Regions from separate parts of the Brochothrix campestris genome, predicted to be linked through region 2. Evidence: a T-box and tRNA genes for the amino acid it is inferred to sense, from the RefSeq annotation. Region 2 holds a T-box; the other holds one or more tRNA genes.

Region 1 (16,277 bases), 350 kb from region 2:
ACACTGTTTATCTGTTTCTAAATTACCAAAGAATACATTATCAATCCCCTCAACCAAAGGCAAAGCTTTAGATAAAACTACTCTTCCCTCTTCTGTAAGCATAATTGACTTAGCTCTAGTGTCAACTGATGATTCTTGACGAAACAATAATTTTGTCTTTTCTAAATTTCTAATGATTGTAGATACTGTCATTACATCAATATCAGCTTGTTTAGAAATATCTACCTGTGATACTTCTTTATTTCTTTGACTAAGATAACCTAAAGATGCAAGTACTGTGAACTGCGGATGAGTTAGATTCACAGTTTTTAATTCATCTTTAATTAGTTTATGCCAAAGGTTATACACCTTTATAAATGATAGACCAGTTGATTCATTAGGTGTACTCTGAAAATCAGATGATAAGCTACTATCCATTTGCAACCTCTAAAAGTGAAAATACAGATTTAGGAACAGAAGAAAACACTTGAGAAACAAGACCTAAATCTTCAGATATAGCCTTTCTGTTAAGTGGTACAAATTCAACTGAGTGTTTTACTAATGTTTTGTCATCAATCTTAGAAATTTCATGACTAAAATAGATTTCTCCAATAGATGGAATAATTGTCTTATTAGTAAATTCCTTATTAGTCGTAACAGACTCTAAAACAAACGTTACCTGAGGACGTCCTACTAACTTCATAGTGCCATGTGTACCTGTTTTAAATTCACTTTCTAATGATATATCTTCTAAGTCAGACTCCCATGAGAACCATTTATTTACATCTTCGTATAGCCCCCAAACTTGCTCAAGTGTTGCATCTGTTTTTAATTCAAAACTAAATTTCATTGTAATAGCCTTCTCTCTTTTTATAGTAAGTACACTTATAGTATAAACACTTATTAAATAGGTGTCAATGATTTATTTTGAATTAATAGATATTAGTGTTGTAAAGTGAATACACATGCATACCTTCATTCACACGACTTACGACACATATGGACATCTTTACCCAAGTAAGTAGAAAAGCATGTCAGACAAGTTAAATGACCTCTTTTAACACAAGCCATAACCCACAATAAGCCACTCATTCCCTAACGAATTGAGTGGCTTATTGTGGGTTAGTTATAAAAATAATTAGTAAGGTAAAATCGAATTAGTTATCCTTACATTTTCAAAGCCATTGCTAGAAAGAAGTGAGTTAACTACTGAATATTCAACGTCACTACCAGTTTGAATAATTACTTCAGAAAGCATTCGTCCCATTAATCCACAAGAAACAAAAGGAACATCATCTACATAAAATTCAGGAGCTACTTGATTGCCATCTGTAATATTTAAAATGATAAACCTTCCCTCTTCTTCTTGGTATAACAGAGGGTTCTTTAACATGACTGCATATAAGAGTAGAGCCTTTAGACAATTATTCATAATTTCTTCCATATCTGGTGGGTCAAACTGCATGTTCCTTGACGATCTTAACCACTGAACTAAAACTACAGATAGCCTTTTCTTTTGTTCTTCTTGATTATATAGAACTTTTAAAGGGAAAACATACGCACTACCTACTGTATAGTCCATTAGATTATCTTTCCCATTTGAAAAATGGGTACCCAACTCTTCCATTAAAACCTTGGTATTCATTTTTAGCGCAACACCTTTTTTATTTCCATAATTGCCCCATAAAGCCTGAGAAGCTTCATTTTCAGAGAAAGACCACAGGTATATATCAAATTTAACGCCTTGAATTATACTTTTGAAATCACTTATTTCACTATCGCTAGCTCCTAATTCTTTAAGTAAGGATTCACTTAATTCGTAAGTATAACTAAATTCTTTTGGGTCATTCATATAAGATTTGCTTTTAATCCAAAACTTTTTTCCTGTAACAATAGAAGCTAAATTATCATAGCTTGTATAATGATATAATTCAGTGTTATCCTCAATTAGAAAGTCTTTAGCAATATTTACAGGATGTGCATATTTTTGAAATTCAGAATTTTCATCATACATTTCTATCAATGCTTGTTCACCATCTTTAGGTAACCTTTCAAGTGCTCTTCTAAGGTCATTAGGCAATATAGAAAAATCAACTAAGTCTTTAAGTCTTTTCTCCAACTCTATCCCTTCCTTCATCACAATTATTCTTCTTAAGATAATTAAAGTATACCATATATATCGGAAACATTTATGGCTCAAATTGGAGACTCTCCTAAAAATAACCAAGACAAAAAGAAGAGCACCAACGTAAGATACACGTTGATACTCTAAGGATACCGGCGACGAGACTTGAACTCGTACGCCCTTGCGGGCACTGGATTTTGAGTCCAGCGCGTCTGCCATTCCGCCACGCCGGCGTATACTTTATAATGAAGGCGGTAACCGGATTTGAACCGGTGGTGAAGGTTTTGCAGACCTCTGCCTTACCACTTGGCTATACCGCCACATAATAAAAGCGAAAGACGGGATTCGAACCCGCGACCCCCACCTTGGCAAGGTGATGTTCTACCACTGAACTACTTTCGCAAAAAAACTGGGGTGGCAGGGATCGAACCTACGCATGATGGAATCAAAATCCATTGCCTTACCGCTTGGCTACACCCCAAGGATATATATAAATTAATAAAGGCGGATGATGGGGATCGAACCCACGCATGCCTGAACCACAATCAGGTGTGTTAACCACTTCACCACAACCGCCATAATAAATATATTTAAACATCAAAAAAATGGCAGGGACAGTAGGAATCGAACCCACATCAAAGGTGTTGGAGACCTCTATTCTACCGTTAAACTATGTCCCTAAAAATGGTGGAGGAGAGTGGATTCGAACCACTGAACCCTAAGGAACGGATTTACAGTCCGTCGCGTTTAGCCACTTCGCTACTCCTCCATATAGATGTTGCAATGGCTCAGGACAGAGTCGAACTGCCGACACACGGAGCTTCAATCCGTTGCTCTACCAACTGAGCTACTGAGCCATAAAACTAACGGTCTGGACGGGACTCGAACCCGCGACCTCCTGCGTGACAGGCAGGCATTCTAACCAGCTGAACTACCAGACCAAAAACTTGTTTGCAATTGCTTGCAATTGCGGGAGCTGGATTTGAACCAACGACCTTCGGGTTATGAGCCCGACGAGCTACCAGACTGCTCCATCCCGCGATAATAATAATAAAAATGGTGGGGGTTGACGGGCTCGAACCGCCGACCCTCTGCTTGTAAGGCAGATGCTCTCCCAGCTGAGCTAAACCCCCAACTTACTAAACTTGCAACTTATCGAAGATAAGTTATGACCCGTACGGGATTCGAACCCGTGATACCGCCGTGAAAGGGCGGTGTCTTAACCGCTTGACCAACGGGCCTTAAGACACAATTTTTAAACAGATTCACTACGGAGAGTAAGGGATTTGAACCCTTGAGACAGTTTACACTGCCTACACGGTTTCCAACCGTGCTCCTTCAGCCACTCGGACAACTCCCCATATTACTCCGCAAGTAGGGCTCGAACCTACGACAACACGATTAACAGTCGTGTGCTCTACCAACTGAGCTATTGCGGATAAATGCTTGGCAACGTCCTACTCTCACAGGGGGAAACCCCCAACTACCATCGGCGCTAAAGAGCTTAACTACTGTGTTCGGGATGGGAACAGGTGTATCCTCTTTGCTATCGTCACCAAACAGATAAATATGTCTGGATAATTATGAAATTATCAATGAAAGTTTGCACTCTCAAAACTGAATACTAATTGATGTTTTTTCGAAAGGTAACAACCCATCGTCATTTTCGCTTTTAAAACTTAATAAGGTTAAGTCCTCGACCTATTAGTATTCGTCCGCTCCGTACATCGCTGCACTTCCACTCCGAACCTATCAACCTGATCGTCTCTCAGGGGTCTTACTCACATAAAGTGATGGGAAATCTCATCTCGAGGGGGGCTTCACGCTTAGATGCTTTCAGCGTTTATCCCTTCCACACATAGCTACCCAGCGATGCTCCTGGCGGAACAACTGGTACACCAGCGGTGTGTCCATCCCGGTCCTCTCGTACTAAGGACAGCTCCTCTCAAATTTCCTGCGCCCGCGACGGATAGGGACCGAACTGTCTCACGACGTTCTGAACCCAGCTCGCGTACCGCTTTAATGGGCGAACAGCCCAACCCTTGGGACCGACTACAGCCCCAGGATGCGATGAGCCGACATCGAGGTGCCAAACCTCCCCGTCGATGTGGACTCTTGGGGGAGATAAGCCTGTTATCCCCGGGGTAGCTTTTATCCGTTGAGCGATGGCCCTTCCATGCGGAACCACCGGATCACTAAGCCCGACTTTCGTCCCTGTTCGACTTGTAGGTCTCACAGTCAAGCTCCCTTGTGCCTTTACACTCTGCGAATGATTTCCAACCATTCTGAGGGAACCTTTGGGCGCCTCCGTTACTCTTTAGGAGGCGACCGCCCCAGTCAAACTGCCCATCTGACACTGTCTCCCACCCCGATAAGGGGTGCGGGTTAGAATGGTCATGTCACAAGGGTAGTATCCCACCAACGCCTCATCCGAAGCTAGCGCTCCGGAGTCCAAGGCTCCTACCTATCCTGTACAAGTGACACAAACATTCAATATCAGATTGCAGTAAAGCTCCACGGGGTCTTTCCGTCCTGTCGCGGGTAACCTGCATCTTCACAGGTACTATAATTTCACCGAGTCTCTTGTTGAGACAGTGCCCAAATCGTTACACCTTTCGTGCGGGTCGGAACTTACCCGACAAGGAATTTCGCTACCTTAGGACCGTTATAGTTACGGCCGCCGTTTACTGGGGCTTCAATTCGCACCTTCGCTTGCGCTAAGCACTCCTCTTAACCTTCCAGCACCGGGCAGGTGTCAGCCCATATACTTCATCTTACGATTTTGCATAGACCTGTGTTTTTGGTAAACAGTCGCTTGGGCCTATTCACTGCGGCTCTCTCAGGCTTTCACCTTAATAGAGCACCCCTTCTCCCGAAGTTACGGGGTCATTTTGCCGAGTTCCTTAACAAGAGTTCTCTCGCTCACCTTAGGATTCTCTCCTCATCTACCTGTGTCGGATTGCGGTACGGGCAGTCATTAACTAACTAGAGGCTTTTCTTGGCAGTGTGGAATCAGAACCTACGGCACTAGGTGCCACCACATCACAACTCAGCTTACGCGGAAAGCGGATTTGCCTACTTTCCTGCCTAATTGCTTGTACATGCATATCCATCAGCATGCGTTCGTATCCTACTGCGTCCCCCCATCGCTCAAACATTAATGACTGGTACAGAAATATCAATCTGTTGTCCATCGCCTACGCCTATCGGCCTCAGCTTAGGTCCCGACTAACCCTGGGCGGACGAGCCTTCCCCAGGAAACCTTAGATATTCGGTGGACGGGATTCTCACCCGTCTTTCGCTACTCATACCGGCATTCTCACTTCTAAACACTCCACCAGTCCTCACGGTCTGACTTCGCTGTCTTTAGAACGCTCTCCTACCACGAACATCATAGATGTTCATCCACAGTTTCGGTAATACGTTTAGCCCCGGTACATTTTCGGCGCGGTGTCACTCGACTAGTGAGCTATTACGCACTCTTTAAATGGTGGCTGCTTCTGAGCCAACATCCTAGTTGTCTAAGCAATACTACATCCTTTTCCACTTAACGTATATTTAGGGACCTTAACTGGTGGTCTGGGCTGTTTCCCTCTCGACAATGGATCTTATCACTCACTGTCTGACTCCCGAGTATAAGTCGATGGCATTCGGAGTTTATCTGAATTCAGTAACCCTAGATGGGCCCCTAGTTCAAACAGTGCTCTACCTCCACGACTCTCTACCTCGAGGCTAGCCCTAAAGCTATTTCGGAGAGAACCAGCTATCTCCAGGTTCGATTGGAATTTCTCCGCTACCCACACCTCATCCCCGCAATTTTCAACTTACGTGGGTTCGGACCTCCAGTAAGTTTTACCTTACCTTCATCCTGGACATGGGTAGATCACCTGGTTTCGGGTCTACGCCTACTAACTAATTCGCCCTATTCAGACTCGCTTTCGCTGCGGCTCCGTCTTCTCGACTTAACCTTGCTAGTAAACGTAACTCGCCGGTTCATTCTACAAAAGGCACGCTATCACCCATTAACGGGCTTTAACTACTTGTAGGCACACGGTTTCAGGAACTATTTCACTCCCCTTCCGGGGTTCTTTTCACCTTTCCCTCACGGTACTGGTACACTATCGGTCACTAGGGAGTATTTAGCCTTACGGGATGGTCCCCGTGGATTCCGACGGAATTTCTCGTGTTCCGCCGTACTCAGGATACATTCTGGAGAGAAGCGCTTTTCGTTTACGGGACTGTTACCCTCTTTGGTTAACCTTTCCAGGTTACTCAACTAAACGCTTCCTTTGTAACTCCGTGTAGAATGTCCTACAACCCCAAAGAGCAAGCTCTTTGGTTTGGGCTGTTTCCGTTTCGCTCGCCGCTACTCAGGAAATCGATTTTTCTTTCTCTTCCTGCAGGTAATAAGATGTTTCAGTTCCCTGCGTCTGCCGTCAAACAACCTATGTATTCAGTTGTAGACACTATGCGATCAAGCATAGTAGGTTTCCCCATTCGGAAATCTCTGGATCAAAGCTTACGTACAGCTCCCCAAAGCATATCGGTGTTAGTCCCGTCCTTCATCGGCTCCTAGTGCCAAGGCATTCACCGTGCGCCCTTTCTAACTTAACCTTCAGATTTGTGTTCGTTGTTAAACAACTACTAACGCCTCTTTACTAATCACCTTACGGCTTTTAGTTCGACATAATGAACATATGTCTGGTTGGTCGTGCGATACGACCTGATGATTATAAATCACCTAAAATGAGTCTCGGTTGTTACTTGGTCTTTCTATTTCATATCAATTAGTATTCAGTTTTCAAAGAACAAAAAAATAATGGTGGAGCCTAGCGGGATCGAACCGCTGACCTCCTGCGTGCAAGGCAGGCGCTCTCCCAGCTGAGCTAAGGCCCCTTTATAAGGGTATTCAATTTAAAATGGTGGGCCTAAATGGACTCGAACCATCGACCTCACGCTTATCAGGCGTGCGCTCTAACCAGCTGAGCTATAGGCCCTTTGGAGAAGATTGACTTCTCAAAACTAAACGAACAAACAGATGTCATACAACAATTAATGTAACTTATCACACCCGAAGGTGTGTTCCTATTCCTTAGAAAGGAGGTGATCCAGCCGCACCTTCCGATACGGCTACCTTGTTACGACTTCACCCCAATTATCTATCCCACCTTAGACGGCTAGCTCCCGAAGGTTACCAAACCGGCTTTGGGTGTTACAAACTCTCGTGGTGTGACGGGCGGTGTGTACAAGGCCCGGGAACGTATTCACCGTAGCATGCTGATCTACGATTACTAGCGATTCCGGCTTCATGCAGGCGAGTTGCAGCCTGCAATCCGAACTGAGAATAATTTTATGGGATTGGCTCCACCTCGCGGCTTCGCGACCCTTTGTATTATCCATTGTAGCACGTGTGTAGCCCAGGTCATAAGGGGCATGATGATTTGACGTCATCCCCACCTTCCTCCGGCTTACACCGGCAGTCACTTTAGAGTGCCCAACTTAATGCTGGCAACTAAAATCAAGGGTTGCGCTCGTTGCGGGACTTAACCCAACATCTCACGACACGAGCTGACGACAACCATGCACCACCTGTCACTTTGTCCCCGAAGGGAAAGTTCTGTCTCCAGAATGGTCAAAGGATGTCAAGACCTGGTAAGGTTCTTCGCGTTGCTTCGAATTAAACCACATGCTCCACCGCTTGTGCGGGCCCCCGTCAATTCCTTTGAGTTTCAACCTTGCGGTCGTACTCCCCAGGCGGAGTGCTTAATGCGTTAACTGCAGCACTAAGGGGCGGAAACCCCCTAACACTTAGCACTCATCGTTTACGGCGTGGACTACCAGGGTATCTAATCCTGTTTGCTCCCCACGCTTTCGCGCCTCAGCGTCAGTAACAGACCAGAGAGCCGCCTTCGCCACTGGTGTTCCTCCAAATATCTACGCATTTCACCGCTACACTTGGAATTCCACTCTCCTCTTCTGTCCTCAAGTCTTCCAGTTTCCAATGACCCTCCCCGGTTGAGCCGGGGGCTTTCACATCAGACTTAAAAGACCGCCTGCGCGCGCTTTACGCCCAATAATTCCGGACAACGCTTGCCACCTACGTATTACCGCGGCTGCTGGCACGTAGTTAGCCGTGGCTTTCTGGTTAGATACCGTCAAGGGGTGAACAGTTACTCTCACCCTTGTTCTTCTCTAACAACAGAGCTTTACGACCCGAAGGCCTTCTTCGCTCACGCGGCGTTGCTCGGTCAGACTTTCGTCCATTGCCGAAGATTCCCTACTGCTGCCTCCCGTAGGAGTTTGGGCCGTGTCTCAGTCCCAATGTGGCCGATCACCCTCTCAGGTCGGCTATGGATCGTCGCCTTGGTAAGCCATTACCTTACCAACTAGCTAATCCAGCGCGGGTCCATCTCACAGTGACAGCCGAAACCGTCTTTCACTTGAACATCTTATGATGTTCAGCACATTCGGTATTAGCATCGATTTCTCGATGTTATCCCCAGCTGTGAGGCAGGTTACCCACGTGTTACTCACCCGTCCGCCACTAACTTCAAAGGAGCAAGCTCCTTATCCGTTCGTTCGACTTGCATGTATTAGGCACGCCGCCAGCGTTCGTCCTGAGCCAGGATCAAACTCTCGTTAAAAAGTAACGGTGTTTAAACCGTCAAATGATCCTTAACTAGTTCGCTAGCTAAAAATTTATTACTTGTTGTCGTTACGAAATTAATTGGTTAAACTCCTAAGAGTTTAAGCATATAACATCTTTTTTGTTCGTTCAGTTTTCAAAGGTCAATCGTTATCGGCTCTCGCTGACAACTTCTTAATATTATCATGTGTTGTGTTTGTTGTCAACATCTTTTTGAAAATGTTTTTTTAATCAAAACGCTTTATATCAGCGCCTCTCACTCAACATGTATTATCATAACAGTTACAAAATGATATGTCAACAATTTTCCTTTTAAAAAAACTGTTTCTTACGAGAAACTTTTTCCACTCTCGAAACCTTATTGTTTTCGTTTGTAAACTGTTTACTTAGTATATATGACAGCACCATCATTTGGCAATAGTTTTTTTCAAAAAAAATAAAGGTGGTAGGCTTTGAAGCGCTACACACCTTTATTAGTACTGCTTTTATTTATCTAAACGTGCTTCTAATTCCGCTTTTTCTGTTTCAAAACCTGGTTTACCCAATAAAGCAAACATGTTTTTCTTGTATGCTTCAACCCCTGGTTGATCGAATGGGTTAACACCTAACAAGTAACCTGAAAGGCCTACCGCTTTTTCGAAGAAGTAAATGAGGTAACCTAATGAAAACTCATCTAATTTAGGGATTTCGACAACAAAGTTGGGCACTTCACCATCAGTATGCGCTAATAACGTTCCTTGGAATGCTTTTTCATTAACATAATCAACTGTTTTACCGGCAAGGAAGTTCAAACCATCAAGATTTTTTTCATCTGATGGAATATCAATATCAAAACGTGGTTCCGCTACTTTGACAACTGTTTCCATTAGAATACGACGACCTTCTTGAACGTATTGACCTAATGAATGTAAATCTGTAGAGTAGTTCGCTGATGATGGATAAATTCCTTTTTGATCCTTACCTTCACTTTCACCGAATAGTTGTTTCCACCATTCGTTAAAGTACTGCAAGCTTGGTTCATAGTTAATTAACATCTCAACTGTTTTACCTTTACTGTATAACACATTGCGCGCAACAGCATATTGATAAGCGATGTTTTCCGAGATGTTCGGGCTACGTAAATCTTCGCTTGCTTGACGAGCACCCGCCATAATAGCGTCTGTATCGATACCTGCCGCTGCAATTGGTAATAGACCGACAGCAGTTAAGACTGAAAAACGTCCACCGATGTCATCTGGTACGACAAACGTTTCGTATCCTTCGTTATCCGCTTCTGTTTTCAAAGCACCTTTAGCTTTATCGGTTGTTGCATAAATACGTGATTTAGCTTCTTCTTTACCATATTTCTCGATCAAAAGACCTTTTAAGATACGGAAAGCTAAGGCAGGTTCTGTCGTTGTTCCTGATTTAGAAATAATGTTAACAGAGAAATCTTTGTCTTTAACAAACTCCACTAAATCATGTAAGTAAGTTGAGCTAATACTGTTACCAGCAAAGAAAACTTGTGGTGCTTTACGAACAGCTTTGCTATCCACGTTATTAAATGAACTCTTGATGAATTCGATTGCTGCACGAGCGCCTAAGTATGAACCACCGATACCGACAACGATTAATACTTCTGAATCGCCTTGAATTTTTTTACTAGCGGCTTGAATACGAGCGTATTCTTCTTTATCATAATTTGTTGGCAAATCGATCCAACCTAACGCGTCGTTTCCGACACCAGTGCCGTTGTGCAAATCATTATGAGCTGCAGTTACAGCACTTTGTAAGTAATCCATTTCATGTTGACCGAAAAATGCCAACGCGTTCGAATAATCAAATTTAATATGAGTCATTTCGAAACCCCCAGTAATTTTTTATTAACACCCTAACTTTATACTAATCAACCTGTTTTTTCAATATAAACATAACGCAATACTTCATTTAATGGACAACTAACGCACCACAATGTTCACAACTGAATCATTCGAAGTCAACAACCAGAGAAAGGAGCTTTCTAATCACTAATTTCACCTGTGCCTTTGAATGTCTCAATCCAAATCGGCATTTGTTTGCGTAACGGGTCAAATCCCGCTTCACCGACTTCGCTATTTTCACTATCTTCCATTGCACGCAATGATAAGCTCATCCGCTTCTTTCCTTCGTCAACGCTTACAATTTTAACTTTAAGCGTTTGTCCGACATGCAAGTAATCATTAATATCTTTCACGAAACCATGGGTCACCTCAGATATATGTATCAAGCCTTGTGTCTCTTCTGAAAGTTTGATAAAAGCACCATATTTTTGAATGCCATCGACGGTCCCTTCGACAATATCACCTATCTTATATTTGACCATACGTACCCTTCTTTCTAACGTTGTCTCTTCAATTATTAATTATAGCATTTTTATTGTCGCTTTATCAGCTCATAACTGTCCATTTTAGCGACTTTATTTCACTTGCGAAAGCTCGTTAACATTTTTATATCCCTTCAAATTGAGGTACAATAACGGTAGTTAAACTAACATACGGAGAGGTGACACGATGACAACTAACTTTAACGAAGTAAACAGACGCCAACAAACGAACTGTCTTAAATGGGATAACGCACCCACCGTCTTTGGCAAGGCGGTTTTACCGATGTGGATTGCTGATATGGATTTCCATCCACCAGCGGGTGTAACACTCGCTTTACAAAAAGTTGTTAACCATAATATTTACGGCTATAATTTCGTACCAGACGTAGCTAATACTGCCATTTGCAATTGGTTGCACCGCAAGTATAATTGGCAGATTGAGCCTGAGATGATTATTTATAATCATAATGTCGTGGCGAGTATTTCAGTAGCGCTTGAAGCCTTAACGCAGCCGGGTGAAAATGTCTTAATGTGCCCTCCTGTCTATAACCCATTTTTCGAAGTCCCTCCACGGATAGGACGTAACGTCGTCTTTGCGCCGTTGCATTATCAAGATCACCGCTATTATTTTGACTTTGATACATTTGAACAGCGTTTAGCTGATCCTTTGACAACTGCTTTCTTATTTTGTTCACCTCATAATCCATCTGGTCGTGTCTGGTCTCAAGCAGAACTGTCACAGATTATTATGTTATGCGCACAATACAATGTCGCAATTATTTCTGATGAAATTCATTCCGATTTAGCCTTTGAATCACACGTACCAATCGCCGCCCTCAACACAACACAGGCGACGATTGTCACCTTAATGGCACCCTCTAAAACATTTAACCTCGCAGGTTTACAAGCGGCCTATTTAATTAGTGATAATGCTCAGTTACGCGAGCGTATCGTAGCAATCCGGGCCGAACGAGCCTATCCTGACCTTAATATCTTCGGCGCTACAGCCTTACAAGCGGCCTATGAAACAGGCGGAGACTGGTTGACAGAATTACTCGTCCAACTCAAAAAAAACATTGATACTGCTCATAAGCAACTCAGTCAATTACCTTTAATAGAAGTAACACCTATCGATGCCTCCTATTTGCTCTGGATTGATTACCGTCAAACCGGTATTAGTGAAAACACCTTAATGAGCGAACTAATCGAGCAAGGTGTCGGCATCACACTCGGATCAGTCTACGGCGAAGAAGGACGCGGCTTCATTCGTATCAACGTTGCAACAACTGAAACCTTAGTCAATGAAGGCATCAATCGTATCGTTGCCGCCTTTACAAACTTAATGACATAAAAAAAGTGTTACCCTCTATCTATTAGAGGGTAACACTTTATTAATAGCTTATTTAAGAATCGTAATTTTGTTAATCACAACATCTTCAACCGGACGATCTTGCACGCCTTTTTTCACATCTGCAATCGCATCAACGATATCCATGCCTTCAACAACTTGACCGAATACAGTATGACGGTAATCCAACCATGGTGTTCCACCGTTTTCTTTATACGCATTGACAACTTCTTCTGGGAAGTCAGCATCTTTCATTTGGCGTGTCATGTTTTTTGGCACTTCACTTGCTTGCACGATGAAGAATTGGCTGCCGTTTGTGTTCGGTCCAGCATTCGCCATCGATAACGCACCACGGAAGTTGAATAAGTTGCGCGAAAATTCATCAGCAAATGATTTGCCCCAAATACTTTCGCCACCCATACCAGTACCGGTTGGATCGCCACCTTGTAACATGAAATCTTTAATAACACGGTGGAAGAATAGACCATTGTAGTAGCCATTTTCAACATGTGTAATAAAGTTTTCAACTGTTTTAGGTGCTTCCTCTGGGAATAACTTGATTTCGATTGTACCCATTGTTGTTTCAAACGCAACAAGACGTTCATTTGCTTGTACTTCTTTGGTTAATTGTGGGAATGACATAATTCAATCTCCTTTATAATTTATTTCACCTTATTTTAACATTGAATCTACTGATAACCAAACTAAAAATTCAAATGCAACTTTGTTTCGCTACAGACTGAATCGAAAGGACGTGTCTCTATGTCTCAACTAAAGAAAAACCTCTATCTTTTAATGGCCGCCAACTTTTTAGTTTCCATCAGCATGACAATGATTATGCCGTTCCTTTCATTGTACATCGCCACTTTTGGCAACTATTCCCAAGATCATATCCAGCGATGGTCAGGTTATATTTTCGGCGTTACCTTTTTAGCAGCCTTTCTCGTTTCACCCTTATGGGGGAAAATCGGTGACCGCCATGGCTTTAAACCAATTCTCATCTTCACCTCAGTCGGAATGGCGCTCTCGCTCTATTTAATGGGAGAGGTCAGCAGCGTATCTCATCTGTTCTTCTTGCGAATTTTCATGGGTATCGTAACTGGTTTTGTCGGTGTTTCCAATGCCTTTATCGCGCGGCAAACACCTAAAAAGGAGTCCGGTCGCGTGTTAGGAACCTTACAGCTCGGCAGTGTGACGGGGATGCTGTTTGGTCCATTGATTGGCGGCTATTTAGCTGATGTCTTTGGTTTCAAACAAACCTTCTACCTTTCAAGTATCGCCTTATTCATCGTAGCGCTCCTTGTTACCTTTGTCTTAAAAGATACTGTTACACACACCACCAATACAACAAAAAACGAAAAAGTACCAAATACGATTGCTTACATCTTACATATTCGTGTTTTAACGATGATGATGATTGCAACCAGTCTCGTCCAAATTGCCAACTTCAGTTTACAGCCACTGCTCTCGCTCTATGTTAAAGAGCTCGTACCGCACACGAACAACATCGCACTGTTATCAGGGCTAGCATTCTCAGCAACCGGCTTTGGGAATTTGATTATGACACGTCGTTGGGGTATTTTAGGTGACCATCACGGATACGAAAAAATTATCGGCTATCTGTTAATTGGCTCCGCCATCGCCATTATTCCAATGGCCTTTATCAATTCGATGACCTTATTTATTTTCTTACGCTTTTTATTCGGGATTGTCATCGGTGGCTTAATCCCATTAACAACGGCATACATTCGGCTCGCCTCACCCATTTCAATCCAAGGCGAGGTGCTTGGTTACAATCAAAGTGCCCGTTTTTTAGGCAACGTCATCGGTCCTGTCATTGGCGGTGAACTCGCAAGTCTCTTTAGTATTTCATTCGTGTTTATCTTTACAGCGTTCATGTTCCTGCTCACCTATTGCTTATTACAGATGAGTATGCGATCTGATCGCAAGCGTAAAATCGAACTGCATTAAGCGCCTCAACCTCCACATTAGCGTCTGTGCGAGGTTGAGTTTTTTTTCATTAAATCGAGCAGATACCTTCTATCATTTGTTATGCTATATTTTTTTAGTTATACTTAAAGTAAGTATCTTATTGTTTACTACCATTTATACGAAAGGAGCGATTCATTTTAGTGAACTTTTTACACATTGCCGTATTATTACCCTTATGCTTAGCTGCCCTTATTCCGTTTATTCATCGCCGCTTACAACAATGGCATCTTGGATGGTTAGTCCTCATCTTCCCATTAGGGTTGTTCTGTTACTTTTTAAGCTTCGTCTCACAGAATCTCACAACTCATCCGCTTGTATACACAATGAAGTGGATTCCCGACTTAGGAATTAACTATGTCTTACGTCTTGATGGACTGAGCCTCCTGTTTGTTTTACTTATTACAGGTATCGGTACCCTCGTCACCCTCTACTCAATCTTTTATTTGAGTAAGAAAAAAGAACAATTGCATTATTTTTATGCCTACCTCGCAATCTTCATGACCGCGATGTTAGGCTTGGTCTTATCAGATAATATGATGGTGCTCTATCTTTTTTGGGAAATGACTTCGATTAGCTCATTCTTGCTGATTGGGTATTGGCATAAGCGGGAGCGTTCGCGCTACGGCGCTAAAAAAGCGCTCTATATTACTGTCTTCGGTGGATTGATGATGCTTGGTGGGATGGCTATTTTATCAAATCTCGCAGGTAGTTTTAGCATTCAAACCGTCATTGCTCGCGCAGCTGCCTTCAGCGATTCGCCGTATTTCATCTTGGCGATGATTTTTATCATGCTTGGGGCCTTTACGAAATCGGCTCAGTTCCCCTTCCATATTTGGCTACCCGACGCGATGGAAGCACCAACACCAATTAGTGCCTACCTTCATTCAGCCACCATGGTTAAAGCCGGACTCTATTTAATTGCTCGCATGACACCGGTCTTTGCTCCCACACATCAATCGTGGTCGGTTACGATTATGATTGTCGGGCTAGTCACCTTATTTTGGGGCGCATTTAACGCCTTAAAGCAGGTCGATTTAAAAGCGATTCTCGCCTATTCAACCATCAGTCAGCTCGGGCTAATTATGTCATTACTCGGGCTTGGCTCTAACGCCTTACGGGAGGCGAACGGTTTTTATGTTGCCGCACTCGCAGCCGCCTTATTGCATCTCTTTAATCATGCAACGTTTAAAGGTGCCTTATTTATGGTCGTTGGTATTATCGATCATGAAACAGGTACGCGTGACATCCGCCGCCTCGGTGGCTTAATGAACGTCATGCCCTTAGCGGCAACGCTTGCCTTTGTTGGAACATTTGCGATGGCCGGCATTCCACCTTTTAACGGCTTTATCAGTAAAGAGATGTTTTTAGAATCGTTCGTGCACCTCTCGTCGATTGACGCACCAACACTGAGTACGTTGTCTTACATCTTCTTATTTGTCGCGTGGATTGCCAGTGTTATTACGTTCGTCTATAGTATGATTTTGTTCTTTAGACCATTTACAGGCAAACAAAAACCATGGCTGCAGCCAAAACGTGCAACACACACACCACTTGGCATGGCCTTTTCACCGCTTGTACTCATCGTCTTAGTAATTGTGAGTGGCTTGTTTCCGAACTTATTTGCCAATCGTTTAATTACACCGGCAATACATAGTGTCAAGACGACACTCAACCCTAGCTACGAGTTACATTTAGCACTCTGGCATGGGTTTACACCCGCGCTGTGGCTCACAATCGCCATCATTGCGGTTGGGACAGTGCTAGCAGTTACTTATTTAAAATGGAAGCCTGCGATTCAAAAGCGCTACCGTCATACCTTTGCTTGGAACGATGTGTATAACCGCGG
Region 2 (16,277 bases):
GAACTTAAAAACGTGTCATATACATATAAGGATAGTACGATTCCAAGCATAAAAAACATGACGTTAATGATTCCAACAGGTCAAGTTGTTGTTATAACAGGTAAAAGTGGGTCAGGGAAAACAACCTTCACACGCTTGCTGAATAGTTTAATACCTCATTATTATGAGGGGCAGTTTCAAGGTGATGTACTGATTGATCAGCACAATACAAAAGAACAACCATTATGGAAACTACCGCATAGTGTAGGTTCTGTTTTGCAAGATCCACGCAGTCAATTCTTTGGCCTTCATGTCAAAGATGAGGTTGTCTTTGGCGCTGAGAACCATGCCTTACCTGCGACAGAAATTAATGAACGTCTCATTAAAGTCAGTGAAGAAGTTCAAATCAGACACTTGCTGTCAAAGAGCCTCTATGAATTGTCGAGTGGTGAAAAGCAACGCGTGGCCTTAGCCTCTGTTAGAATGATGGCACCTAACGTTTATTTATTCGATGAACCCTCATCAAATTTAGATGAAGAAATGGCAGGGTATTTAAAACGTTTTATTGCTAAACTAAAAAAACAAGGCGCGACGGTGATTGTCAGTGAGCATCGGCTACATTACTTGCTAGATGTGATTGATCGTCTGATAGTGCTCGAAGCGGGTGGAATTGTCGCTGATATATTGCAGGCAGAGGTTGAAGAGTATTTGAAAACAACCGGTGAAGCCCGTGGATTACGTGTGTTTACACCACTCGTTGTCAATGCAGCAGCTCCTGAACGACTCGAAGAAACGCCGATTGTGGCAGTGAACAAGGTGAATTATCGTCTAAAAAAAGCAGCATTCATCTTGAATGTTAATGACTTAGTGGCTTATCCCGGTGAAGTAATTGCGATTGTTGGTAATAATGGTGCGGGGAAAACAACCTTAGCCCGTGCGTTAGCAGGGTTTATCAAACCTCAAAAAGGTAGTATTGTCATCAATGGTAAAAAAATGAGCTCACGCCAACGCTTAGCTAATAGTTGGTTCGTAGCGCAAGATACGGATTATCAATTGTTTGCCGAAACAGTCATGGCTGAATTGCTTCTGGGCAATGAAAAGCAACCTCAAATCATGAAAGAGGCAGAATGCTTGTTAGAACAAATGGGACTTGCGCACTTAAAAGAACGACATCCAATGACATTATCTGGTGGAGAAAAACAACGGCTAGCATTGGCAATCGGTCTGATACGTAAACGAGCTTGTCTTATTTTAGATGAGCCTACAAGTGGATTAGACGGCTATCACATGGCAAAAGTTGCCACACAGTTACGGTCAGATTTATTCAAGCAGAGATGTGTTTTTGTCGTCACTCATGATGAGGCTTTTATTGCCTCTTGCTGTACGCGTGTTATACGCATCGAGGCAGGGAAAATCATCAGTGATAAGAGAACAGAAGTTAACCAAAATATAAAAAAATACATGTAATTTTACGAAAAACGGGTATTGTTCTATATCACCTTTAAGGAGGAATTGATATGGAGCAGACAACAAAACAAGCCATTACCATTCTTTTATGTAGTTGTGCAGGGTGTGTTTTAGGACTTTTACTGTATTATGTACGCTCACAACCGTTTAATTTACTTATAGTCGTGACGAGTCTCTTTATATTAGCTGTTATTTTTGTAATTGGTAATTATGTTATCAAGTTAAAAAAATATCAGTATCGTTAAAAATGATTTAGTAAGAGCCTCACTCTAGCGGGAGAGTGGGGCTCTTGTTTTATAATCAGTAAATCCTCTTTTTTTAGGGGAATAAGTTATGCTACAAGTAGAAAGCGAGGGATTCAAATGACAATCTATGATTATCAGGTAACACAGATGAACGGTGAGGAAGTTTCGCTTGAAACATATAAAGGCAAAGTTGTTTTGATTGTTAATACAGCGAGTAAATGTGGCTTAGTTAATCAACTCACAACGCTTGAATCGTTATCACAAAGATATAAAGAAGAAGGATTAGTTGTATTAGGTTTTCCTTGTGGTCAATTTTTAGGACAAGAGCTCAAAGACAATGAGGCGATTAATGATTTTTGCCAGCTTAATTATGGTGTAACGTTTACGATGCATCAAAAAATTAAAGTTAATGGTAAAGATGCTGATCCATTATATCAGTATTTAGTGGCAGAAACAGGCGGTAAAAAAATCCCGTGGAATTTCACTAAATTTCTAATTAACCGCAAAGGCGATGTCGTTGAACGTTACGATGGAAGGGTTAAACCAGAAACCTTTGAAGATGAGATTATTGCACAATTAAACAGTTAAAGTCAAAAAGAGGCTGCTAAATCATTTGATTTAGCAGCCTTTTTCCTAGCGACGACCAAGTCCCATTGCTTTTTCCATTTTAGCTAAGGTTTTGCTCGCAATTTTATTTGCTTTGGCAGCACCGGCATCTAAAATGTCATCGAGTTCGCTTGAATTAAGCAATTGTTCATAGCGTTCTTGAACAGGTGCAAGTTCATTAACAACAATTTCAGCTAAATCGGTTTTAAAAGCACCGTAGCCTTTGCCGTCGTATTTAGCGACAATATCCGCGATTTTTTCGCCAGTAATTGCAGCGTAAATAGTTAAGAGGTTAGCGACGCCAGGTTTATTTTCTTTGTCATAAGAGATGATACCTGATGAGTCTGTCATCGCACTCTTAATTTTTTTTGTAATTTGGGCAGGTGTATCGGTTAAGAAAATCGTAGCTTTTTTATTTTCATCCGATTTACTCATTTTACGAGTTGGTTCTTGTAAGGACATGATGCGTGCACCCTGTTTCGGCGTTGAAATTTCTGGTACAGTTAAGACATTTTTATATTGTTTATTAAAACGTTCAGCTAAATCACGTGTTAATTCAATGTGTTGTTTTTGATCATCACCGACAGGTACAACGTTTGTGTTATAGAGTAAAATATCGGCAACCATTAATGGTGGATAAGTTAAGAGGGCGGCATTGACACGTGCTTTCCCATCTGATTTATCTTTATACTGTGTCATTCGTTCTAGCTCACCGACACTAACAATACATTGTAACATCCATGCTGCTTGTGCATGGGCTGGAACCTCGGATTGGATGAATAGGATTGATTTATCTGGATCAATGCCGACGGCCAAATAAATCGCCGCTAACCGGCGAACCCGTTCCTTTAGTAATTTTGGATCTTGTTTAACGGTAATCGCATGTTGATCAACGACACAATAGATGCAGTCGTTTTCTGCTTGAAAGGCCGCAAATTGTTTAAAAGCGCCTAAGTAATTGCCTAAAGTTGGTGCGTCACCACTTGGTTGCACTCCTGAAAAGATAACTGTCATAAGAATAACCTCCGAATTTTAGTGAAATAGACAAAATAAAAAACACATCTATCTCCTATTAAATAAAAGGGACGAAAATGTGTTGTATCCGCGGTACCACCCTAAGTGTCATCAAAAAGATAACCACTCGTGCCAGTGAAGGCATCAAATATCGCTGATTAGACGCCTTAAACTACTAATTTCATCTAAGGTGCTCAAAAGTCCATTCAACATAATGATTTGCCTGTTTTCAGCGCCACAGACTCTCTTTAAAGTAATGTTTATGTTTACTCCTCTTTATCATCGCATAAAATATTTAATTTCTTTCTAAATATATAACGTCAAAAACATTCTGTCAACTAACTCCCTTTGAAAAAACAATAAATTCTCATTAAATTCTTAGTTAAGAGCCTGTTTTTTTCATCTGTTTATATTTTTAAGTCTTTATAATAAAACTATAGAGAAATAAATCGATAATAAAGGAGTGGATGGAAAATGGTTACATTATACACATCCCCAAGCTGCACATCATGCCGAAAAGCAAAACATTGGTTAGAAGAACATCATATTGCTTATTCTGAACGCAATTACTTTAATGAGAACATGTCATTAGATGAAATAAAACGAATCTTAAGTCTAACAGAGAACGGTACCGATGAAATTATTTCGACCCGCTCAAAAACTTTCCATAAATTAAATTTAGATTTAGAAAGCTTATCACTACATGAGTTATGTGAATTAATTCAAGCCCATCCAGGTTTGTTACGTCGTCCAATTATCATTGACGAAAAACGTATCCAAGTTGGATACAATGAAGATGAGATTCGTCGCTTTTTACCGCGCGGTGTTCGTACGTTTAAATTACGTGAGGCACAACGTTTAGCAAACGCATTACAAGCGTAACGAAACAAAGATTGAAGCAAACAAAGGAATGAACAGACACCGTGTATGATTACAGTGAAAAGTAATCACACACGGTGTTTTTAAACGTTATGAAACAAATACTTTTCTTTATATGTTAGAATAGGTTAAAATGAAAGATATAAACAGATAGAGGCTATCAAAATAAGCGATAGTGAGAGTAAAGAATACTTCTCGGTTGAGAAGGGAGAGTATAACGATGGAAATTGAACGCATTAATGAAAACACAGTGAAATTTTATATTTCATATGGTGATTTAGAAGAACGCGGCTTTAATCACGAAGATATTTGGTATAACCGTGATAAGAGTGAAGAACTATTTTGGAATATGATGGAAGAATTAGATTATGAAGATCAATTCAATCCAGATGGTCCCTTGTGGATTCAAGTACAGGCGCTGAAAAAAGGACTTGAGGTTGTAGTGACAAAGGCTAATTTAACCAAAGAAGGCATTAATATTGAATTGCCTCTAAACCAAAACGCTAAAGAAGAAGAAGATAAGGCATTAGACGATGTTGAAAAACAAATCGAAGCTATTTTAGATACTCAGACCGACAATGATAATGATGAAAAAGTAGAGTTGGATAGTTTGAATTTCGTGTTAAAAATTAAAGAACTTGAAGACTTAATTTCGTTAGCACATCAGCCAAAAGTGGAGGAGTTAACAGCTAATTTGTATTATTTTGAAGGAAGCTACTTTGCTGAGGTAGAATTCAATTCGAATAAAAATGACATTGATACAATTGATAATATTTTAAGCTTATTGTTAGAGTATGGTGATGAGTCAGAACGTTCACCTTATGTAATGAAAGAATATGGTAAAACAATTGCATCAGAAAAGGCTTTTTCAGTAATAAAAGCGAATTTCAGTAAATAATCATCCTAAAAAAATAGCAGTCTTTCTTTGGCTTTGCCAAAGAAAGACTGCTATTTTTTTAGGATGAAAGAGGAGTTATGTTGAATAAGGATTGGAGGGATATTATGCAACTAGCTCATAACCAAGCGTCACGACTGATACAAATCGATCAAGCAAAAGAGTCGGAAACTTATTATTGCCCGAGCTGTGGCGCACGTTGTGTGATTAAACGTGGCATGAGTAATCGGCCGCATTTTGCGCATCGACAAGGTCAGTCTTGTCAGAGTGGTGAAAGTGAACACCATTTAACGATGAAAAAAACGTTACATGCTTGGATTTCTCAAACAGATGAGGTTCACAGTGAGTTTTATTTTAAAGCGATAAAAAAGCGGGCAGATCTTTATGTCCCAGGAAATAACCATGTGCTTGAATATCAATTGTCGCATACAACCCATGAGGAACTAATTAAACGAACCCTAGCATACCATTCAATTGGATTACGAGTTACTTGGTTAATTGGAGAACTACAGGATAACAATAAAACGGTTGTAATCAGCCGCTTTATTGGTGGGCTGATTTCGTATCATCAGCAGTTGGGGTTTTACCTCATTGCTTATTCACCAACGACACAGCAATTCATCAGTTACGATAGCTTACAACAGCAACACGGTCAGTTTTTTTATGCCAGACAGCGGAGAGTAAAGGTGGCGGAGATAACCTATCGTCAACTATCACGCTGGTTATTTCGACCAAAAGAACAAGTGCATCATCCGCGGAGACAATACAGTGAGTTAAAGCGTCAAATACAAATCAATCGTTTTAATAGTAAAAGTAATCGCTCGTTTCGCTCATATCTCTATCATCGAAAAGAACATCTGCAGTATTTTCCTTATTTTGTCGGGGTCGAATTACCACAGCAGTGGTTCATTCAAACACCTGCCTTTGTCTGGCAGTATCACTTAATCCAGTGCTTTAATCAGCGGAAAAGTTACTCGGAAAGTGAGTTGCACAGATGGTGGTATGAAGTGATTAAACCGAAATCCTTTGTGACGATGACACCCGATAGCTATCAATTAGTAATAATTTATTTGCGCGTATTGCGGCAACTCAACAAACTAACGTATCAAAGTGGTCAGTATCAAATCGTCGCTCCCATTGGTTTTAATCGCATCGAACAGACGAGAGAGTGGTCACTTTTAACACGAGTCGTCCAGAAGGAAAGCACAAGATAGTCAGAATAATCTATTAATAAAAGGTTTTAATGTTGCACAAACGACAGCGATGTTGGATAATAGACACATACTAAGACAAAGGACTGATAAAAATGGCAACAAAAGTGGTTTTACGTACAGAAGTACCGGTTGAAGACACGTGGGATTTAACAACAATTTTTACATCAGATGAAAGCTGGGAAAGCGAATTTAAAGCCGTACAACAATTGACAGACGAGGCAGTGCGTTTCAAAGGAACCCTTGCTGAATCGGCAGACCAACTGTTGTCAGCCTTACAGTTTAGTGATGAACTAGTCGTTAGACTATCAAAAGTTTATGTCTATGCGAGCATGAAGCATGATCAAGATACCGGGAACACCGTCTATCAGGCGTTAAATAGTCGGGCCGAATCATTGGCATCTAAAGCGTCAGCAGCTTTATCATTTATGGAACCCGAACTACTAGCGGTTGCGGATGAAACAATTGCTACCTACGTATACGAATCAGCGCAATTACGTGTGTATGCCCATGAATTAGAAAAAATCACAAATAAGCGTGCGCATACGCTATCAGATAAAGAAGAAGCGTTATTAGCAAAAGCGGGTGAAGTTTTAAATGCCTCACAAAATACATTCGGTATTTTAAATAACGCGGACCTTCGTTTTCCGTCGATTGAAGATGAAAATGGTGAAACGGTTGAAATCACCCATGGCTTATATGGGCCACTGTTAGAAAGTAAAGACCGTCGCGTCCGTCGTGACGCGTTTCAAAACGTTTATCAAACATATAAAGCATTGTTAAATACGTTTGCCTCGACATTAACTGGGCAAATTAAAGAAGATAATTTCCGTGCGGAAGTTAAACAATTTACTGACGCGCGTGAAGCTGCGGTGTTTAGTAATAACATTCCGCAAACGGTTCATCAAACATTGTTGGAAACTGTAGGCAATAACGTTGACTTACTTCACCGTTATGTACGTTTACGCAAACAGGTGCTAGCTGTGGATGAACTCCATGTTTATGATTTATATACACCGTTAGTTGCAGATGTTGACGAATTATCGTTCACTTATGAGGAAGCAAAAGCTGTGACAATTGCGGCGCTCGCACCTCTCGGCGAAGAATATGTCAGTATTTTAAAAGAAGGTTTTGATAAACGCTGGGTTGACGTCGTTGAAAACAAAGGCAAGCGCAGTGGTGCCTACTCGGGTGGCTCATACGGAACGAATCCTTTTATCCTCTTAAACTGGCATGATACGTTAGATAATTTGTATACGCTAGTGCATGAATTTGGTCACAGTGTCCACAGTTATTTAACACGTAACAATCAACCAGCTGTCTACGGAGACTATACTATCTTCTTAGCAGAAATAGCATCAACGACTAATGAAAATTTATTGACGGATTATTTACTGAAAACATATGAAGATGAAAAAATCCAAGCGTATATCATTAATCATTTCTTAGATGGCTTTAAAGGGACTGTTTTCCGTCAAACGCAGTTCGCTGAATTTGAGCATGAGATACATCTTGCTGATCAAGCTGGCAAGGCGTTAACGGCTGAGTTTTTAACGGAATTATACTATGGTATTAATAAAAAGTATTACGGTGATACACTGGTACACGATGAAGAGATTGGTTATGAGTGGGCACGAATTCCTCATTTCTATTACAATTATTATGTGTACCAATATGCCACTGGTTTTTCAGCAGCGTCGGCCTTAGCGCAACATATTTTAACCGAAGGCGAACCAGCCGTGGCCCGCTATTTGACTTTCTTAAAGGCAGGTAACTCTGATTATCCGATTGATGTATTGAAAGCAGCTGGTGTTGATATGACGACAGCTAAACCGATTGAAGATGCCTTAAAGGTATTTGAGACGCGCTTAAGTGAGTTTGAAGAAATTATGGCGAAGAAATAAAAGTGAAATCAGTGCCAACAGCCAAGCGGCTAATACTGACAAATACTGTGGCATCCCTTTTTCTAAGGGATGCTTTTTTTCTTGTGAGATTATCTAACATTTTTTTAAAAATGTCAGAATAATCACTTTTTAAAAAGCTTGTTATATAAGGAAAGAACGATAATAGATTGGATTATTCATTAGAAACGGCCTTTTGTGACGCATTATAACTCGTTTTCAATAAATTAAACTTATGTTACTATCAAGTATAGGTTATTATTTTTGAAAGGGAGGATATGATGAAAAAACTAACAAAGTTAACAATGCTATCATTATTACTACTAATCGTGACAGTAATTGCGATGGGTTGTTCAAATGAGAAAGACTCAGCACAAAAAACATACACAATCGCAACTGATGTGACATTTGCTCCGTTCGAATACAAGGATAAAGGTGAATATGTTGGTATTGATATGGACCTGTTACAGGCGATAGCAAAAGACCAAGATTTCAAAGTTGAAATAAAACCACTCGGATTTAATGCAGCTGTGCAAGCGCTAGAATCAAAACAAGTGGATGGCGTTATTGCAGGTATGAGTATCACACCTGAACGTCAAGCAAAATTCAGTTTCTCTGATCCTTACTTTGACTCAGGAATTGTTATGGCAGTTGCCGATAAAGATAATACAGTCAAAAGTTATCAAGATTTAAAAGGGAAACGCGTTGCCATTAAAACCGGAACAGAAGGGGCAACTTTTGCTGAATCAATTAAAGCTAAATACGGTTTTAAAACAGTAACCTTTGATGACTCTGCTAACATGTATGATGATGTTAAAGCCGGTAATTCAGTGGCAGTCTTTGACGATTATCCCGTATTAGCATACGGCGTTAACGAAGGCAATGGCTTGAAAATTGTTACTCCAAAAGAAAAGGGGAATTCATACGGTTTTGCCTTGAATCAAACAGGTAACGAAGAATTGCTGAAAAAATTCAACAAAGGCTTAGCTAACTTAAAAGCGTCGGGTAAATACGATGAGATTATTAGTACATACTTAGGTGAGACACAGTCATCAGCATCGAAACAAGTGACGCTTGATCGTGATAAAACTTATACAATAGCAACAGATACGACGTTTGCACCGTTCGAATTTGTCAACAAAAAAGGTGAATTCGTTGGGATTGATATGGATCTTGTTAAAGCAATTGCTAAAGACCAAAACTTTATGTACGAAATTAAATCAGTCGGCTTTAATTCGGCTGTACAAGCATTAGAATCCAATCAAGTGGATGCTGTGATTGCAGGAATGAGCATTACGCCAGAACGTAAAGCCAAATTTGCTTTCTCTGATCCGTATTTTGATTCGGGTGTTGTCATGGCGGTAGCAGAAGATGATGATCAGGTGACTTCATATGACGACTTAAAAGGCAAACGAGTAGCGGTTAAAACCGGCACAGAAGGTGCAACCTTCGCCAACTCAATTAAGCAAAAATATGATTTCACACCGGTTGCCTTTGATGACTCAGACAGCATGTACAATGATGTGAAGACCGGCAACTCAGTTGCCGTGTTCGATGATTATCCGGTACTTGCTTACGGTGTTAAAAACGGCAACGGTCTGAAATTAGTGACAGATAAAGAAAAAGGTAATTCATACGGCTTTGCAGTCGGTAAAAATAAAAACGCTGATTTATTAACTGCCTTTAATACAGGCTTAGCGAACATTAAAACGAGTGGCGAGTATCAAAAAATACAAGACACTTACTTGAAAACGGATAAAGCCGAAACAGTGGCTAAAGATAAGACGTTCTTTGGACTGATTAAAGCGAACTATCCGGATTTAATGAAAGGTTTAGGGATGACCATCTTACTGACAGCGATTTCTTTAGCGATTGCTTCAGTCGTCGGTATTCTCTTTGGTTTCATGCGTGTATCGGCCAATCCGTTTGTGCGTTGGATTAGTATTATTTACATTGATATCTTCCGTGGGACACCATTGATTGTTCAAGCATTCTTTATTTACTTTGGTGTACCAACTGCCTTTGACTTCCGTCTCTCAGCCTTCGCTGCAGGTATTATTACCTTAAGCCTTAACGCTGGAGCTTACATGGCTGAAATTGTCCGTGGAGGGATTCAATCAGTTGATAGTGGTCAAATGGAAGCAGCCCGCAGTTTAGGTTTACCTTATAAAACAGCGATGCGCCGTGTCATCATCCCACAAGCAATTCGTGTGATGATTCCATCGTTCGTGAACCAGTTTGTTATGACCTTAAAAGATACATCAATACTCTCAATTATCGGTATTTATGAATTGACTCAAAGTGGTAAAATCATTATCGCTCGTGATTTAGAATCATTAAAAATCTGGTTAATTGTCGGGATTATGTACTTTATCGTCATCATGTGCTTAACGAAAGTATCTGATTTCCTCGAAAGGAGAATGGCAAATGGCAAAGTTAAACGTTAAACAATTAAAAAAATCATACGGTCAACTTGAAGTGTTAAAAGGCATTGACGTTGCAATTGAACAAGGCGAAGTGGTCTGTGTTATCGGGCCCTCTGGTTCAGGGAAAAGTACCTTTTTACGCTGCTTAAATAAACTTGAAGAAATCACAGCAGGTAATGTTATCGTTGATGGCAAGGATTTAACCGATAAAAAAATCAACCTCAATAAGGTGCGAGAACATATCGGTATGGTATTCCAACATTTTAATTTATTCCCTAACTTATCAGTGCTCGAAAACATAACGTTAGCTCCAACTGAGCTGAAAAAAATGTCGAAAGCCGAAGCCAAAGCGAATGGTTTGAAATTATTAGATCGGGTTGGTTTAGCGGATAAGGCGAATGTTTACCCTCAAACCTTATCTGGTGGTCAGAAACAACGTGTCGCGATTGCTCGTGCATTAGCAATGAACCCTGACATTATGCTTTTCGATGAACCGACCTCAGCGCTTGACCCTGAGATGGTTGGTGAAGTGTTACAAGTGATGAAAGATTTAGCCAAAGAAGGTATGACAATGGTCGTTGTCACACATGAGATGGGCTTTGCGAAAGAAGTTGGCGACCGTGTTATTTTCATGGACGGTGGTTATATTGTTGAAGAAGGTCATCCGGATGAGGTCTTTACAAAACCTCAAAATCCACGGACCAGCGACTTTTTAAATAAAGTGTTATAAATTAATTAGGGATTCTAAGGACTTTGTCTCTGAGACTGAAGATAAACGCTGTACTAGGTCGTTACGACTTGCTCGCTCGGGATTACGTACCATCAGTACGCGCACAGTCACTCGCTCGTCGTGCCTACTAGAACGAGAGGATATAACACCGTTTCTTTTCAGTCAAGTCATTTTGTAAACAAAGTCACTGTAATAGTATTACAAAGAAAAGGAAGTCTGTTTAGACTTTGTCTACAAACAGAGACAGTTGATATTAATCAACTGTCTCTTTTTATTTTTTTATATGTCTACTTTAAGTTATAATGATACCGATGAGAGAGGACGTGAAGACATGAAAAGTAAAAAACTAATCATAGTAGGAGCCATCGTTGTGGTGGCTATCGTAGTATTAGTTGTGATGTTAAGCAATCGTACGAGTAAGGAAGAAAAAGTCGCGACGGCCTTTATCGAAGCGATTGAAAGTCAAGATTACGATAAATTGGCACCGTTAATTAGCGTCAAAAAAACGAATGATGAAAAAAATAGCAAAGCGGTTGTCGCGCGTTATAAAAATGTGTTTTCGAGTATTGAAACAACGAAAACACAGGTGAGTGCTATTAAAATGATCCAAAATAAAGCGACAGATACGTATGAATTTAGTTATACAGCTCGTTTTAAAACATTTTTAGGCTGGACGAATAAGATGAAATATAAAGGGACTGTAGTAAAGACAGACGGTGAAGCAAAAGTTGTTTGGGAACCAAGTTTGATTATTCCCTTTATGTCGCCAGGTGATAAGATTGCGGTTAGCGAAGATGAAGCTGTACGAGGTGCAATCACAGATGTTGCAGGCAATAACTTAGCCTATAATAAGCGTCAAAAACAAGCAGGCCTTTATCCGAAACAACTAACTGAAGGTAAGGGGAAAGAAGCAAATTTAACCGCAATTGCGGCCTTATTTAAGTTAGAGAAAAAAACGTTAGAGCAAGAATTAGCTCAAGAATGGGTGAACGATGAAAGCTTCATTCCTTTGAAAATTGTGCCGCTCAGTTTCAAAGTACCCGATGATATTAATGGTGTCACTATGAATGAAGTAACAGCACGCTTTTATCCGTATGGAGCAGCTGCAGCCCACTTGATTGGTTATGTTGGTGAGGTTTCAGCTGCAGATATCGATAAGGAACCGAGCTACAAAGCCGGTGACTTAATTGGTAAGGCTGGGTTAGAAGCAACTTACAACACACGTCTAAAAGGCAAAAACGGTGGGACGATTACAGTCACTAATGATGTGACAGGCAAAGCTGATGAAATACAGTCGCAAAAAGCTGTTGCAGGTGAAAACATTCAACTCACGATTGATGGCGAGCTACAAAAACAAGCGTATGCCCAATTAAAAGAGACAGTTGGCTCTTATACGGCGTTGGATCCTAAAACGGGTGGTTTAACGGCGCTAGTCAGTTCACCGTCGTATGACCCTAATGAAATGACAGCTGGTATCAGTACGGCGGCGTATCAAAAACTAGCGGCGAACAAAAATCTTCCGTTTTTAGCGCGCTATACGGCTCGTTTTGCCCCCGGATCAACCTTTAAAACAATTACGGCTGCGATTGGGCTTGATGCGAAGGTGATTGATCCAACGCAAGCACAAGCAATTAGTGGCTTGAAATGGCAACAAGATAAGTCATGGGGTGATTATTTTGTCACCCGTGTCTCAGACGTGCCGCAGGTCAATATGACCGCTGCACTTGTGTATTCAGATAATATTTACTTTGCTCAAGAAGCACTGACAATCGGTCAAAAACGATTTGAGGCAGGCTTAGAAAAACTTCCGTTTGACGAGTCGCTTAAATTGCCACTAGAGATGGATAAGGCGCAACTATCTAATAAAGGTATCGATACTGATATCTTACTAGCGGATACTGCATACGGGCAAGGAGAGCTCTTAATGACACCAATCGATCAAGTGACAATGTATTCGGCATTCGCCAATGATGGTGCGATTGTTTATCCTCATTTAGAAGTGAAAGATAAGCGAAAGGATAAGGCGGTGTTTACAAAATCTGCTGCTAATACAGTCACAAAAGCCTTATATGAAACAGTCAACCGCACAGCTGGAACCGCGCACGGGCTTCAAACAACAGGACAAGAAATTGCGGCTAAAACAGGAACCGCAGAAATCAAAGATAAGCAAGATACAAAAGGTGATGAAAATAGTTTTGTACTCGCGTTTGATACAACAACGGCATCCTATGTCTCAGTCACAATGGTTGAAAAATCGAATAAAAACCTTAAAAACAAAAAAATAGTAGAGCTAACCAAACCAATTTTAGAGAACTATTATCAAAAATAAGCAAGCAGAAGACGACACCGTTTATGGTGTCGTCTTCTGCTTGTGACTGAAAATAAAGGCTATTCTAGGTCGTTACGACTTGCTCAATCGCGATTACATACTATCAGTACATGCACCGTTACTCGCTCATCGTGCCTATAACGAAAATGAAAAAAGCACTTAGCTGATGTAACTAAAGGATAGTGTTCATTTCGTAGGCAAAGTCACTGTATTAAGATTTGAAAGAAAAAGCAGTTTAATTCGATCGTGTCTACAATCTGAAGCATCGACCTAAGTGTTGCTGATTTAAGTTGAAGAAAGGCTGTCTTCTATTAAGTTCACATAGGCCTCGATGCCACTTTTTTCTAAATGGACACCGTCTGGTGCGAAGTATTCAGGATGTGAAATAGCGGTATCATACCAATTGATTAAGGATACTTGTTTGTTTTTAGAGGCTGTTTTCGCTAATAAATGATTGACAGCTGATTCCCATTTTCGTGGCACGCGTGTGTTTACCAAATAGACATGTGCGTTAACGAACTGTTTAATAACGTTATCCAAAGCGCTCTGTGAGAACGTTCCATTTGTACCGAGTGCTAAAAAAATAGCTGTTTTACTAGTGTCGAAGCTGCGATAATGTTGTGCAATTATCGTTGCCTCTACCATTTGTCGTCCGATTGCACCATCAATTGTAATCGGTGTTAAGGTCTTAGATAGTTTATCACTAATATCGATGGCGAGAGAATCACCAATAAATAAGTACTGTTGATAAGAGCGCTTATTAGTCTGTGTCGGTGGTGTTTTTTTTGAAGCTTTCTGTGTAATTTTAACTGTTGTTATTGGTTTTGGAGTGGGTTCTTCAAAAATAGTCATTACATTTCCAAGTGCGATACCAAAAAGAACAATCAGTGCAATGAAACAACTTTTGAGAAGCGGCTGTGTTTGTTTGAATTGTTGTGGTAGAAAGTGACGAAACACATGTTTAAAGCCATGTTGTCGAATGGGTGCTTCAACGTAGCGAAAAGATAATTCTGCTAACACGAGTGTGATGCTGAATTGAAGCAGTGATCGAGTGGGAGAAAAGACTCCAGCTGCAGTAATAGGTGTCGTTAAAATGATAACGGGATAGTGCCATAAATAAAGACTATATGAACGCGTGCCAAAATAGTGTAAGGGAGGAGTTGCCAATATTTTCGACCAAATCGTTAATGGGTGCGCAGAGACGAAAACCGCAATCATTGCTAAAAATGCAACGAGGACAAAACCACCATAGTAAAGAAAAGAACTTAGTTCAGAAAGGGTTAGTACTCCTATTAATAAAAGGGTGAAAGCGCCTAAGCCAATATAATTAAGCGTTTTTACAGCAGTTGCAGGTAATGGCTTTAAAAGCCGATTAGTTGGTATTGCAATCGCTAAAAGGGCACCAAATAGAAGTGCAAAACAACGGGTGTCTGTACCGTAATAAACCCTACTGGGATCACTGCCAGGAACGAAGAGCCAAGCCATCAAACTAATCGATAGGATAATCATTACAACGACCACCCCAAGCAATTGTTTCTTGTTTTGACAATATTTGAGTAATATGAGTAAAATAATGGGCCAGACAAAGTAAAATTGTTCCTCAATCGCGAGCGACCAAAGGTTTTTTAAGGGCGATCCCGCACCGAAAGAATCAAAATAACTAACGTCATGAAAAATAAACCACCAGTTACTTGAATAAAATAGGCTTGCAAGGGCATCGCCACGTAAGGTATGCAAAATGACAGGTTTAAACAGTAAAACATAGACGACAACAACGATAATTAGAAAATAAACAGCTGGAATAAGGCGCTTGAAGCGGCGGTAAAGAAATTTTTTAAAGTCAAACGATTGTGTTTGCTGCCATTCACGTAAAATCGCAGAGGTAATTAAATAGCCCGATAAGATAAAGAAAATATCAACGCCAATAAAACCACCTTGCGCCCACGGGGCATGAAGATGATAAGCAAAAACAACGAGGATGGCTACCGCGCGTAAGCCGTCGAGTCCAGGCAAGTAAAAGTTTTTTTTATTATTCATTTGAGTCCTCTTTTCGATGTATAATAGCTGTTTTTATTTCTTTTTGGTTACATTAACATTACAATTGTATTACAAAAGTTCGCGGATAGCAATATATAACTAGTCAAAATAAATAGTAGGATTGATGAATTCACACGCATTTGAGAAAAAGATTGTTTTTTGCTATATTAGAATTAGTTGTTTAAATTTTCTGACTAAGGAGACTGGTTATGACAGTAATTGCAATCATTGATATGGGATCAAATGCCATTCGCTTAACAATTTACGAAACGCTTACAAACGAGGAGACAAGGGTCATTGCAAAACATACAGCATTCACACGGTTAAGCGAGGGAATGAGTTCTGGTGGTGTGATTGCAACCGAAAAAATAGCTGAGGCAGTGGTTGTACTGGCAGGATTTTCTAAGATTATGAAACGTTTAGGTGTTCAGCGATATCAGGCAATTGCAACCGCAGCAGCGAGACGTGCCGTCAATCGTGCCGTTTTATTTGAGCGAATAGCTAGTGAGACAGGGATTAAGATGGCTCTTATTACGGGGGAAGAAGAAGCTACCTATG

What was found. A T-box is a leader RNA that pairs with one kind of tRNA and senses whether it is charged. The one in region 2 lies ahead of trpS (tryptophan--tRNA ligase), so its partner is inferred to be a tRNA-Trp.
Region 1: it has a tRNA-Trp gene. The T-box ahead of trpS (tryptophan--tRNA ligase) is inferred to sense a tRNA for this amino acid. The anticodon was not compared.

What each region holds. Positions count from the first base shown of each region.
Region 1 is NZ_CP175511.1:289,646-305,922, reverse strand. Features, by position in the region: gene ACJYYY_RS01580 (MarR family winged helix-turn-helix transcriptional regulator) at 1-417, opposite strand, end outside; gene ACJYYY_RS01575 (hypothetical protein) at 410-829, opposite strand; gene ACJYYY_RS01570 (DUF2971 domain-containing protein) at 1,118-2,116, opposite strand; tRNA gene ACJYYY_RS01565 (tRNA-Leu) at 2,255-2,337, opposite strand; tRNA gene ACJYYY_RS01560 (tRNA-Cys) at 2,354-2,424, opposite strand; tRNA gene ACJYYY_RS01555 (tRNA-Gly) at 2,435-2,506, opposite strand; tRNA gene ACJYYY_RS01550 (tRNA-Gln) at 2,514-2,585, opposite strand; tRNA gene ACJYYY_RS01545 (tRNA-His) at 2,608-2,680, opposite strand; tRNA gene ACJYYY_RS01540 (tRNA-Trp) at 2,711-2,784, opposite strand; tRNA gene ACJYYY_RS01535 (tRNA-Tyr) at 2,790-2,873, opposite strand; tRNA gene ACJYYY_RS01530 (tRNA-Phe) at 2,889-2,961, opposite strand; tRNA gene ACJYYY_RS01525 (tRNA-Asp) at 2,972-3,045, opposite strand; tRNA gene ACJYYY_RS01520 (tRNA-Met) at 3,072-3,145, opposite strand; tRNA gene ACJYYY_RS01515 (tRNA-Val) at 3,162-3,237, opposite strand; tRNA gene ACJYYY_RS01510 (tRNA-Glu) at 3,274-3,345, opposite strand; tRNA gene ACJYYY_RS01505 (tRNA-Ser) at 3,376-3,464, opposite strand; tRNA gene ACJYYY_RS01500 (tRNA-Asn) at 3,471-3,543, opposite strand; rRNA gene rrf (5S ribosomal RNA) at 3,549-3,664, opposite strand; rRNA gene ACJYYY_RS01490 (23S ribosomal RNA) at 3,789-6,718, opposite strand; tRNA gene ACJYYY_RS01485 (tRNA-Ala) at 6,925-7,000, opposite strand; tRNA gene ACJYYY_RS01480 (tRNA-Ile) at 7,025-7,101, opposite strand; rRNA gene ACJYYY_RS01475 (16S ribosomal RNA) at 7,201-8,748, opposite strand; gene ACJYYY_RS01470 (glucose-6-phosphate isomerase) at 9,236-10,588, opposite strand; gene ACJYYY_RS01465 (CvfD/Ygs/GSP13 family RNA-binding post-transcriptional regulator) at 10,750-11,091, opposite strand; gene ACJYYY_RS01460 (MalY/PatB family protein) at 11,279-12,442, shown strand; gene ACJYYY_RS01455 (peptidylprolyl isomerase) at 12,491-13,081, opposite strand; gene ACJYYY_RS01450 (MFS transporter) at 13,202-14,410, shown strand; gene ACJYYY_RS01445 (Na+/H+ antiporter subunit A) at 14,572-16,277, shown strand, end outside.
Region 2 is NZ_CP175511.1:639,485-655,761, forward strand. Features, by position in the region: gene ACJYYY_RS03300 (ABC transporter ATP-binding protein) at 1-1,446, shown strand, start outside; gene ACJYYY_RS03305 (FUSC family protein) at 1,497-1,691, shown strand; gene ACJYYY_RS03310 (glutathione peroxidase) at 1,809-2,279, shown strand; gene trpS (tryptophan--tRNA ligase) at 2,325-3,311, opposite strand; T-box leader at 3,376-3,603, opposite strand; gene spxA (transcriptional regulator SpxA) at 3,786-4,193, shown strand; gene mecA (adaptor protein MecA) at 4,411-5,088, shown strand; gene ACJYYY_RS03330 (competence protein CoiA) at 5,193-6,299, shown strand; gene pepF (oligoendopeptidase F) at 6,386-8,200, shown strand; partial or broken gene ACJYYY_RS03340 (transporter substrate-binding domain-containing protein) at 8,542-8,766, shown strand; gene ACJYYY_RS03345 (amino acid ABC transporter substrate-binding protein/permease) at 9,220-10,644, shown strand; gene ACJYYY_RS03350 (amino acid ABC transporter ATP-binding protein) at 10,625-11,353, shown strand; gene ACJYYY_RS03355 (penicillin-binding transpeptidase domain-containing protein) at 11,685-13,682, shown strand; gene ACJYYY_RS03360 (acyltransferase family protein) at 13,968-15,719, opposite strand; gene ACJYYY_RS03365 (hypothetical protein) at 15,929-16,277, shown strand, end outside.